2 regions of the Margalitia sp. FSL K6-0131 genome follow, and region 2 is predicted to be linked to the other one. Evidence: predicted binding sites of a transcription regulator. Region 2 holds the regulator's gene; the other holds the start of a gene.

Region 1 (4,439 bases), 300 kb from region 2:
TATGATCTTCCGTATGATCGTCATTGTAAGCATGAATTTGTATTAAGCGGCAAACGTCAAAAGAAACTTGGTGTACGTACATTGGATATCGCAAAACGACTGTTAGACTTTGGATACCATCCGCCTACTATTTACTTCCCGCTTAATGTGGAAGAGTGTATGATGATTGAGCCTACGGAAACAGAATCAAAGGAAACGCTTGATGCCTTTATCGATGCAATGATTCAAATTGCAAAAGAAACGGAAGAGAATCCTGAGATTGTGCAAGAAGCTCCGCATAACACTGTCATTAAACGTCTTGATGAAACACAAGCGGCACGAAAACCGATTTTAAGATATCAAGTATAATAATTAAGGCCTCTTTTTGGGAAGAGGTCTTTTTCTATAGATATTTTAGAAAGCGCTGCGGTGCTTCTAAAAATTGTTTTGTAATCTGAACATGCTCCGTCTCCTCAAAGTCTATTTTTGCAGGAGGATGAGAATCAAAAGTATATAAATCTGCATCAGGAATCCCCATTAATATTGGAGAATGAGTGACAATGATAAATTGGGATCCGCTTTGAACTGCTTCGAGAATAATACTGATTAATGTAAGTTGCCGCATAGGAGATAAAGGAGCTTCTGGCTCATCGAGTAAATATAGCCCATTTGGCTTGATTCTTGCTTGAAAGAAATCTAAAAAGCTTTCACCGTGGGATCTAGTTTCCAAACCATTTTGATAGAGGTGATTTAGTTCATATAATGTTCGTTTGTGTGGCAAAGATGCTAGGGATTTTGCATGAGCTGACTTATGTCTGTATTCTTCTTCTATTAAATTCAATTGATGTTCCGCTTCTAATCTCATCTGTTTGACTCGTTTTGTGAATGATATAAAATCCTCCGCTCTAAGAAAGAAACCTGTTCTTGTCTTTTCCCGCCATTTTATAAAGAAAGAATCAGCTAGCGCCTTTGCGTGCCGTAAATCAGGGTCATCATTTACTTCTGCACCACCCGCAGTCGGAAGCTGACAGGCTGCTGCTAAACCTTCCAGAAACGTTGATTTTCCACTCCCGTTTTCCCCTATGAAAATAGTAATTGGATGAAGTAAGTGAATGGACTGAAAATCTTCAAAGATCGGCAAAGAAAAAGGATAATTACGGTTGGAGGTTATATCCTTCCATTGTATCGACTGTAAAAACATAACTTTTTCACCTATCTTTCTTTTTTTATATAAAGGCCCTGTAATAACTGAATATTGATTTTACCTGTTTGAAAAATAAACGGAAAATTTCCGTTTAAATTTGGAAATACTCCTATTTCCCTAAAAATAAGGGGAGGTTTTCCGGTTATCTTATCCAAATCCTTAGATTTTGTCCTATTTAGAGCAGTTAATCGGAATATCTCCGCTTATATCTACTACTTATGCCTCCATTATATACATTAGCCGGAAATGCTCCGCCTATGAATTCTCATACGTGAACGAAAAATAATAGAGCCTATATAAAAAACCGCAGTCAATCTGCGGTTTTCATTATTTTGCTTTAATACGGCCAGTCCACTTCTTAAAGCCGCCTTGTAGCTGATATAAGTCCTTATAGCCTTTTCGGTATAACATCTGAGCGACACGTGCACTTCTCATCCCGCTTTGGCAATATAGATAAACAGGTTTATCCGGGCGAATTTCTTTCATTCTCATTTTCATTTGAGATAGAGGAATATTCCGGGCTCCAAGGATGTGACCGTTCTCAAATTCATTTACCTCACGAACATCAATAAGCTGAGCCTTTCGATATCCGGCTTTGAATTCTTCTTCTGTTAATGTTTTAACGATTCTTTTTTGCGCAAAATAATTATAAAGAGTATAAGCAAGAATCGCTACAACTACGATGATAAAAAAATACCATTGTGACAATTTTTTTTGCTCCTTTCTGCGAGTAACACTATATCTATTATATTCGTCAAAGCTTCATGAATCAAAACATTTTAACAAAACTGTATAAGATTAAAAAAATCACCTTCTAATATAAAAAAATAAAAATTTCAACAAAAATATTTATTTTTTTTATAAATTGCTATTGCGTAGAATTCCCTTTTAATGCGGGGTTTAATTTTTAATTGTTTCTATTGCAACGTGGGAATTCATCTGTTTTTAAGGATAATTCCTATTGAATCTTAGAATATCTCTTCTAATCTCCTAATTTTGCTTTATTCAACATTTGACAAAAACAGACAAAAGTCACCTAAAAACTATATATAGTATATAATTCTGTTTTTTAAATACTATATGTTGATATTGAGGTGGGATTTATGATAATTTATTATAAGTAAATACATCTCAGAGTTTAACTTGCTAGAGTTAGAAATTGATAGATATATAAAGGAGTTGTCAAAATGTCTGTTGCGTTTACCACAAAAATGAATATTGATAAGGAGAGGTTAAACAAGGATATTAGTCTTTTTCCTCAAGTTCACCCTATTTCTTCTGACATGCACATCACGCATAAAGGGGTATCCCGTCTTGTCATGATTGACCGCTATGCATTCAAGGATACAGAAAAGATTACTCTTACAGCTGGTGACTTTGTCGTTTTAACCATCAAAGAAGACCCTAAATTTCCTGCTCGCGGATTAGGATTTATACAAGAGATAGATTGGGAAAGAAATGTTGCAAAGGTTTTGATTGAGGAGGAGTACAGAAGTGCACTTGATGATCAAAACGAAATAGAAACAGGCTTAATTGTTCGATCTATTGACATAATTGAAAAGCCTTTAGAAGTTTATTATGAGCAAATTGCGAAACGCAACGCAACAGGCCTTGCTGCAGTTGAAAAAACAGAGGAAAAACGTAAAGAATGGTTTGAAAAATTCTATCAAGAATTAGTAAACCTAAATTTTGTTCCAGCCGGTAGGGTATTATACGGCGCTGGAGCTGATACAGATGTAACGTATTTTAATTGCTATGTGATGCCGTTTGTTCCTGATTCCCGCGAAGGTATTTCCGAACACAGGAAGCAAGTAATGGAAATCATGAGCCGAGGCGGCGGAGTCGGAACTAACGGTTCAACACTTCGTCCAAGAAATACATTAGCAAAAGGGGTAAACGGAAAATCATCCGGATCAGTTTCATGGTTGGATGATATTGCGAAACTCACACATCTTGTAGAACAAGGTGGATCAAGACGTGGGGCACAAATGATAATGCTTTCTTCATGGCACCCGGATATAGTGGAATTTATTATTTCAAAAATGCAAAATCCTCGTATATTAAGATTTTTACTTGAGACGACAGAAGACGAGACAATTAAAAAGCACGCGAAAGAAAAGCTCAAATTTACACCGCTGACTGAACAAGAAAAAGCGATGTATCAGGGAATATTAAATTATAAATCGATTCCTGGCCAAGGTGGTTTTAGCGAAGGTATTTTAAATGATGCTCAGGAAAAGTTGACTGCTGGTGGTACCTATACCGTTCATAATCCAGAATTCTTAACAGGTGCCAATATTTCTGTATGTTTAACAAAAGATTTCATGGATGCAGTTGAACAAGATGCTGTATATGAACTTCGTTTCCCAGATGTTGAAAATTATAGCGAGGAAGAAATGAAGATTTATAATGAAGAATGGCATAAAGTCGGAGACGTTCGTGAATGGGAAAAGCTCGGACATAAAGTCAAAACATACCGCAAAATAAAAGCAAAAGAATTGTGGAATTTAATTAATATTTGTGCAACTTATTCTGCAGAACCTGGTATTTTCTTTATTGATAATGCAAACGACATGACTAATGCAAAGGCATATGGACAAAAAGTCGTTGCGACAAACCCATGTGGTGAACAACCCCTCGCACCATTCAGTGTCTGCAACTTAGCAGCGGTGAATTTAGCACAAATGGCAGATAAAGAAAATAAAACGGTTAATTTCGAAAAGCTAAAACAAACGGTTGAAATTGGCGTTAGAATGCAAGATAACGTTATTGATGCTACTCCATATTTCCTTGAAGAAAACAAAAAGCAAGCACTTGGTGAACGTCGTGTAGGTTTAGGTGTGATGGGACTTGCCGATTTATTGATTTACTGTGAAAAAGAATATGGCTCTGAAGAAGGAAATATTCTTGTAGATAAAGTGTTTGAAACGATTGCAACTACAGCATATCGTGCTTCTATTGAGCTTGCGAAAGAAAAAGGAAGCTTCCCATTCTTAGTAGGAGAAACAGACGAGGAAACTAACAGATTACACAAAGCATTCATCGAAACGGGATATATGAGCAAAATGCCTGAAGACATAAGACAATCCATTCTTGCGGATGGAATTCGCAATTCGCATCTTCTTACAGTTGCTCCGACAGGATCAACCGGAACAATGATTGGCTGTTCAACAGGCTTAGAACCATATTTCTCCTTTACTTATTACCGCAGCGGACGTTTAGGTAAATTTATTGAAGTAAAAGCGGAAATCGTTCA
Region 2 (4,439 bases):
TAATAAAATATTCATGCAGCCATACTGCATCATCTAAATACTTGAAAATAAAATCCAACTTTAGCCCCCCTTGCTATGGAAAATTCCATGTTATATGTATATGGGGAGCATGGTTATTTTAGAAGTCGAGGATAAAAAAAGAAGGCCAAGCTTATTGCTATGGCCTTCTATATTCTTAAATTAGGTCCCTCCACTAAAATTGGGGTTGAAAGATACTTTATCCTTTCCATAATCCTTGCCGCCTTCATCTTTTCCTCTTCCCCTCGTTGTGAATAGGTAAGATGATGTTCAAGACCGGAATAATCGAAATTAGAAGTGAAAAAGGTTGGCAGATTTTCCTGCATTCTAAACTGTAAAATGGATCCTAGAATTTCATCACGTGTCCAGCTCGTCATAGCTTCCGCTCCAATATCATCCAGCATTAACACCGGAGCTTTCTTAACCATTTCCAACTTTTCATTTAACGTATGATCCCCTAATGATTGCTTCATTTCCCTGAAAAATTCCGGAACATAAACAAGGAGAGAGGAGACCTGTTTATTTTCCGCCAAATGGTTAGCAATAGCACCTAATAAATAGGACTTTCCAACTCCAAAGCTGCCATAAAGAAATAACCCTTTCATTTTTTTACCAGCCTCATACTCCACGACAAAACGTTCTGCAAATTCATACGCATTTAGTCGTCCTGCTGATTCCAAAGAGAATTCACCAAAAGACGCATGTAAAATATCCTTTGGAACATAAAGGCTCTGAATTAATTTTTCATTCTTCTTCCGTTCATCAAACATTCTTTTTTTCAGACAAGGACGGTATTTGATATCTATGCCGTTCCTCCCTAAAACAAGCTCTGGTTCATATCCTTGCATCATGTTCACACAACTCTCAAGGCTAGAACATTTTTGACAATCCCTCGTTTGCGAAATGAATTCATATAACTTCATTAAACTTTTTTCGACCATGGATGTTGTAATCTCACCTGTATGTTGAAGCAAAAATTCTCGAACAGCAGGATGGTTTAGGATTTCTTGCTTCATCTCACTGTAAGTTCGTTGAAAGTTGCTGTTATTAGATAATCTTCTTAATGTTTCATTAATATTCTCCATTCCATTCACCTCCTATTTTTTATATTTTTGTTGAATGGATTCAAGTCTGCGACGTTTTTCCTCTACAGATTCTGCTGTTTGATTTGATTTATTATTTTTAGGTTGTGTTTCATCTTTTTCCACAAACCATTCTGGAAGCTTTTCCGTACGAATTGGCTTTTTACGCGCATTCTTTTGCTCGCTTTTAGTATCAGCCCATTGCTGATATTGACGGTGCTCATTTTTTGCTAATTCCATCGCTTCTTTTACTGTTTTCACCTTTTTCCTTGTCCAATGAGAAGCAATCTTTTCCATATAATTTTTCGTGAGTTTCATATCTGTTTTTAATAAAACATATTGAATTAATACATTGACAACGCCTGCTGAGAGCTGTTGTTGAAACATTATGTCTTCCACAGCCTGAAGGTCCGCTTTAGAAGGTTCCGCTCCATCCGAAATATCAATCAGCAGCTGTCGGGGAGATGTCGTTTCAAGATAATGAATAAGCTTTTCCTCACGTGTATCCCCTAATTCACTGCTAGTCCGGTCCTTTAATGGCTGAATACGATCCACTAGCTTCGGTAAATCATTCGCATGCTCCAGTTGGTACCAGTCCCGAGCTGCCTTCCTAAGGTCATCAATGTCAATATTTTGCTCAGCATTCAGTGCACTTAGAAAAATATTTTGCATATCAATTGCGTTAATGTGATATAAAAACGAAAGCTTATAAATTGCATCTCTTACTTGTGCCGTCATTACTTTTTGTGGAAGGATCAAACCTTTCAAACCTGATAAAAACAAGTCGAAATCAAAATCAACTTCTTCTATCTTAATTTCATTTGGACTTGTTCTAGTTTGAAATTGCAGATTTTCATTTATCTTACTTCCCTCATGTGCCTCTATGTCATGTAAAAAATGATCTTCACTTCCTGACATAAATACTTCTTGAAAGGAACGAGTAATATTTTGATACTCCGCTTTTTTTAAAGCAGGATCAGTAAACATATTCTTTAATCTTAAAAAATGTTGCCTGCCTAATTGTTTAAATAAAAAAACATTAAGTATTCCATCTGTGAAAAATTGTTCTGGGGACAACGGTGGTTGCAGTTCATATATAAATAATCTATCCTCATTCATATTTTTCACATATGTTTTTAACAAACCGATACCCTCTAATTTTAAGCGGGCATCATAAATATCCCGTAAATTTAACGATAAAAAGTTCATTAAATGGTAATGTGTCCATTCTTCAGACCATACTCGGCTCACTTCAATTTCATTCCATAAGGTCATATATAAACTATAACAATTAACCCCAATCAGTGGCTGATAAAGTAATGAGATCACTTTGCCGTCATATTCATGAAGCATTCCATTAGAGGAAACTTGATAACGATCCACAGGCTGTATCTCATTCCATAATTGTTTCATAAAAGCCACATCCTTGTTATTAATAATAAAAGCTCAAAAAGGATGAGGAAAATAATGAAAAAGACTAGAACGAAGAAACTCTAGCCTTTTTATTGTTCCTTTTTGATTAATTCCTTTAATTCTTCTAAAAAAACGTTTAAATCTTTAAATTGTCGATAGACAGATGCAAATCGAACATATGCTACTTCATCTACAGCTGCTAATTTGTCCATAACCAGTTCGCCGATTTTTTCCGAGTTTACTTCAGAGTATCCAAGATTTCGAAGCGACTTTTCAATTTCTAATGAAATTTTTTCTAATTCCGCTAGTGAAACTGGTCTTTTCTCACACGCTTTTATAAGTCCGCGCAATATTTTTTCACGGCTGAATTCCTCACGAATGCCTTCCTTTTTTACTACAATTAAAGGGGTTTCTTCCACTTTTTCAAAGGTCGTAAACCGATACAAGCATTCCTCACATTCACGCCTTCTTCTTATTGCACGTCCTTCATCAACGGGGCGAGAATCAATCACGCGTGTCCCATTATTTTGACAAGACGGACATTTCATTATATCAGCTCCGTTTATAAGTACATGATTACTTTCATCATATAAAAAAGATGATAAATTCACAAGAAAAATAATAAAAAACGAGATGTAGCATACACCTCGTTTTAACTTTTTTATCGATTTTTAAAGAGCAGTTACTTTTGATTGTTTAACTTGGACAGGACCCATTCCACGAGGTAATTCGATTGTTTCACGTGTCTCAGCGCCAAGTGATTCGGCAATATAGTCAGCGGCAATGTTTGGATTTAAATTACCGCATGTGTACACATCAATACTTGCATATCCATGCTCTGGAAAGCTATGAATAGTTAAATGAGATTCAGAAATAATAACTACTCCGCTTACTCCTTGTGGAGCAAATTTATGAAATGCTACCTCACGAATTTCAGCACCTGATTTCAATGCTGCATCTACGAATGTTCTTTCAATAAACTCCATGTTATTGAGTTTTTCAAAATCACAGCCCCATAATTCAGAAATTACATGACGACCCATTGTTTCCATCGATCGTTTCCCCCTTTAAAGAATTATTTTTACGATCAAAGAAAAATTCAAATGAATTTTCTCCTTAGCAACTACCACGGGGGAAAGTTAGTCCAAAGAGGTCCTAACCCTTTAAGTAGCTACAAATTATTCATTTTTTTTAATATGAAAAAAACATGATTTTCAAAGAAGTTCACGATTGATAGTATACTTTGTTTACGTCAATTTTGCAATATAAAATTTAAAATTTCAGGCTGCTATTTTACTTGGGTCTACTAATCTATTAAATACCTTCATAAATAAATAAAAAGCCTGCTGATTTTAATACCAGCAGGCCAGTTACCTCATCCAACCTTTACTTCCAAAGGCTTTATTAATTCATTTGCAACATGTTTCAATAAATCGACTACCCGGCAAGAGTACCCCCACTCATTATCATACCATGCCAAAACTTTCACTTTATTGCCGCCCATTACAATCGTAGATAAACCATCCACAATAGCGGAATGACTATTTGTATTAAAGTCAACGGAAACAAGCGGCTCCTCTGTAAAATCTAAAATTCCGTTTAATTCTTTGGAAGCAGCTGAAATAAATGCAGCATTTACTTCCTCCGCTGTCACATCTTTCTTTAAATCTACTACTAAATCGACTAATGAAACATTCGGAGTTGGAACTCTAAGCGCCATCCCGTGTAATTTTCCTTTTAAATGCGGGAGCACTAGAGCAAGTGCCTTTGCCGCACCAGTTGTAGTCGGGATAATGGATTGTCCGCAAGCCCTTGCGCGACGTAAATCCTTATGTGGATTATCAATGTTTTTCTGATCATTTGTGTATGCATGTACCGTTGTCATTAAGCCATTCTCAATCCCGAACTTCTCATCTAAAACCTTTA

What was found. The regulator NrdR, encoded in region 2, represses ribonucleotide reductase genes. The targets are predictions, from matches to a motif close to AACACNATATATNGTGTT.
Region 1: NSQ59_RS10495 (vitamin B12-dependent ribonucleotide reductase) is a predicted target of NrdR. The motif match lies at 2,223-2,240, and genes of this name have one in related genera.

What each region holds. Positions count from the first base shown of each region.
Region 1 is NZ_JBBOZS010000001.1:2,165,283-2,169,721, forward strand. Features, by position in the region: gene gcvPB (aminomethyl-transferring glycine dehydrogenase subunit GcvPB) at 1-348, shown strand, start outside; gene NSQ59_RS10485 (AAA family ATPase) at 383-1,180, opposite strand; gene NSQ59_RS10490 (rhodanese-like domain-containing protein) at 1,511-1,891, opposite strand; gene NSQ59_RS10495 (vitamin B12-dependent ribonucleotide reductase) at 2,371-4,439, shown strand, end outside.
Region 2 is NZ_JBBOZS010000001.1:1,867,521-1,871,959, reverse strand. Features, by position in the region: gene NSQ59_RS09055 (putative sporulation protein YtxC) at 1-58, opposite strand, end outside; gene dnaI (primosomal protein DnaI) at 168-1,103, opposite strand; gene NSQ59_RS09045 (replication initiation and membrane attachment family protein) at 1,116-2,513, opposite strand; gene nrdR (transcriptional regulator NrdR) at 2,603-3,061, opposite strand; gene speD (adenosylmethionine decarboxylase) at 3,185-3,565, opposite strand; gene NSQ59_RS09030 (glyceraldehyde-3-phosphate dehydrogenase) at 3,889-4,439, opposite strand, start outside.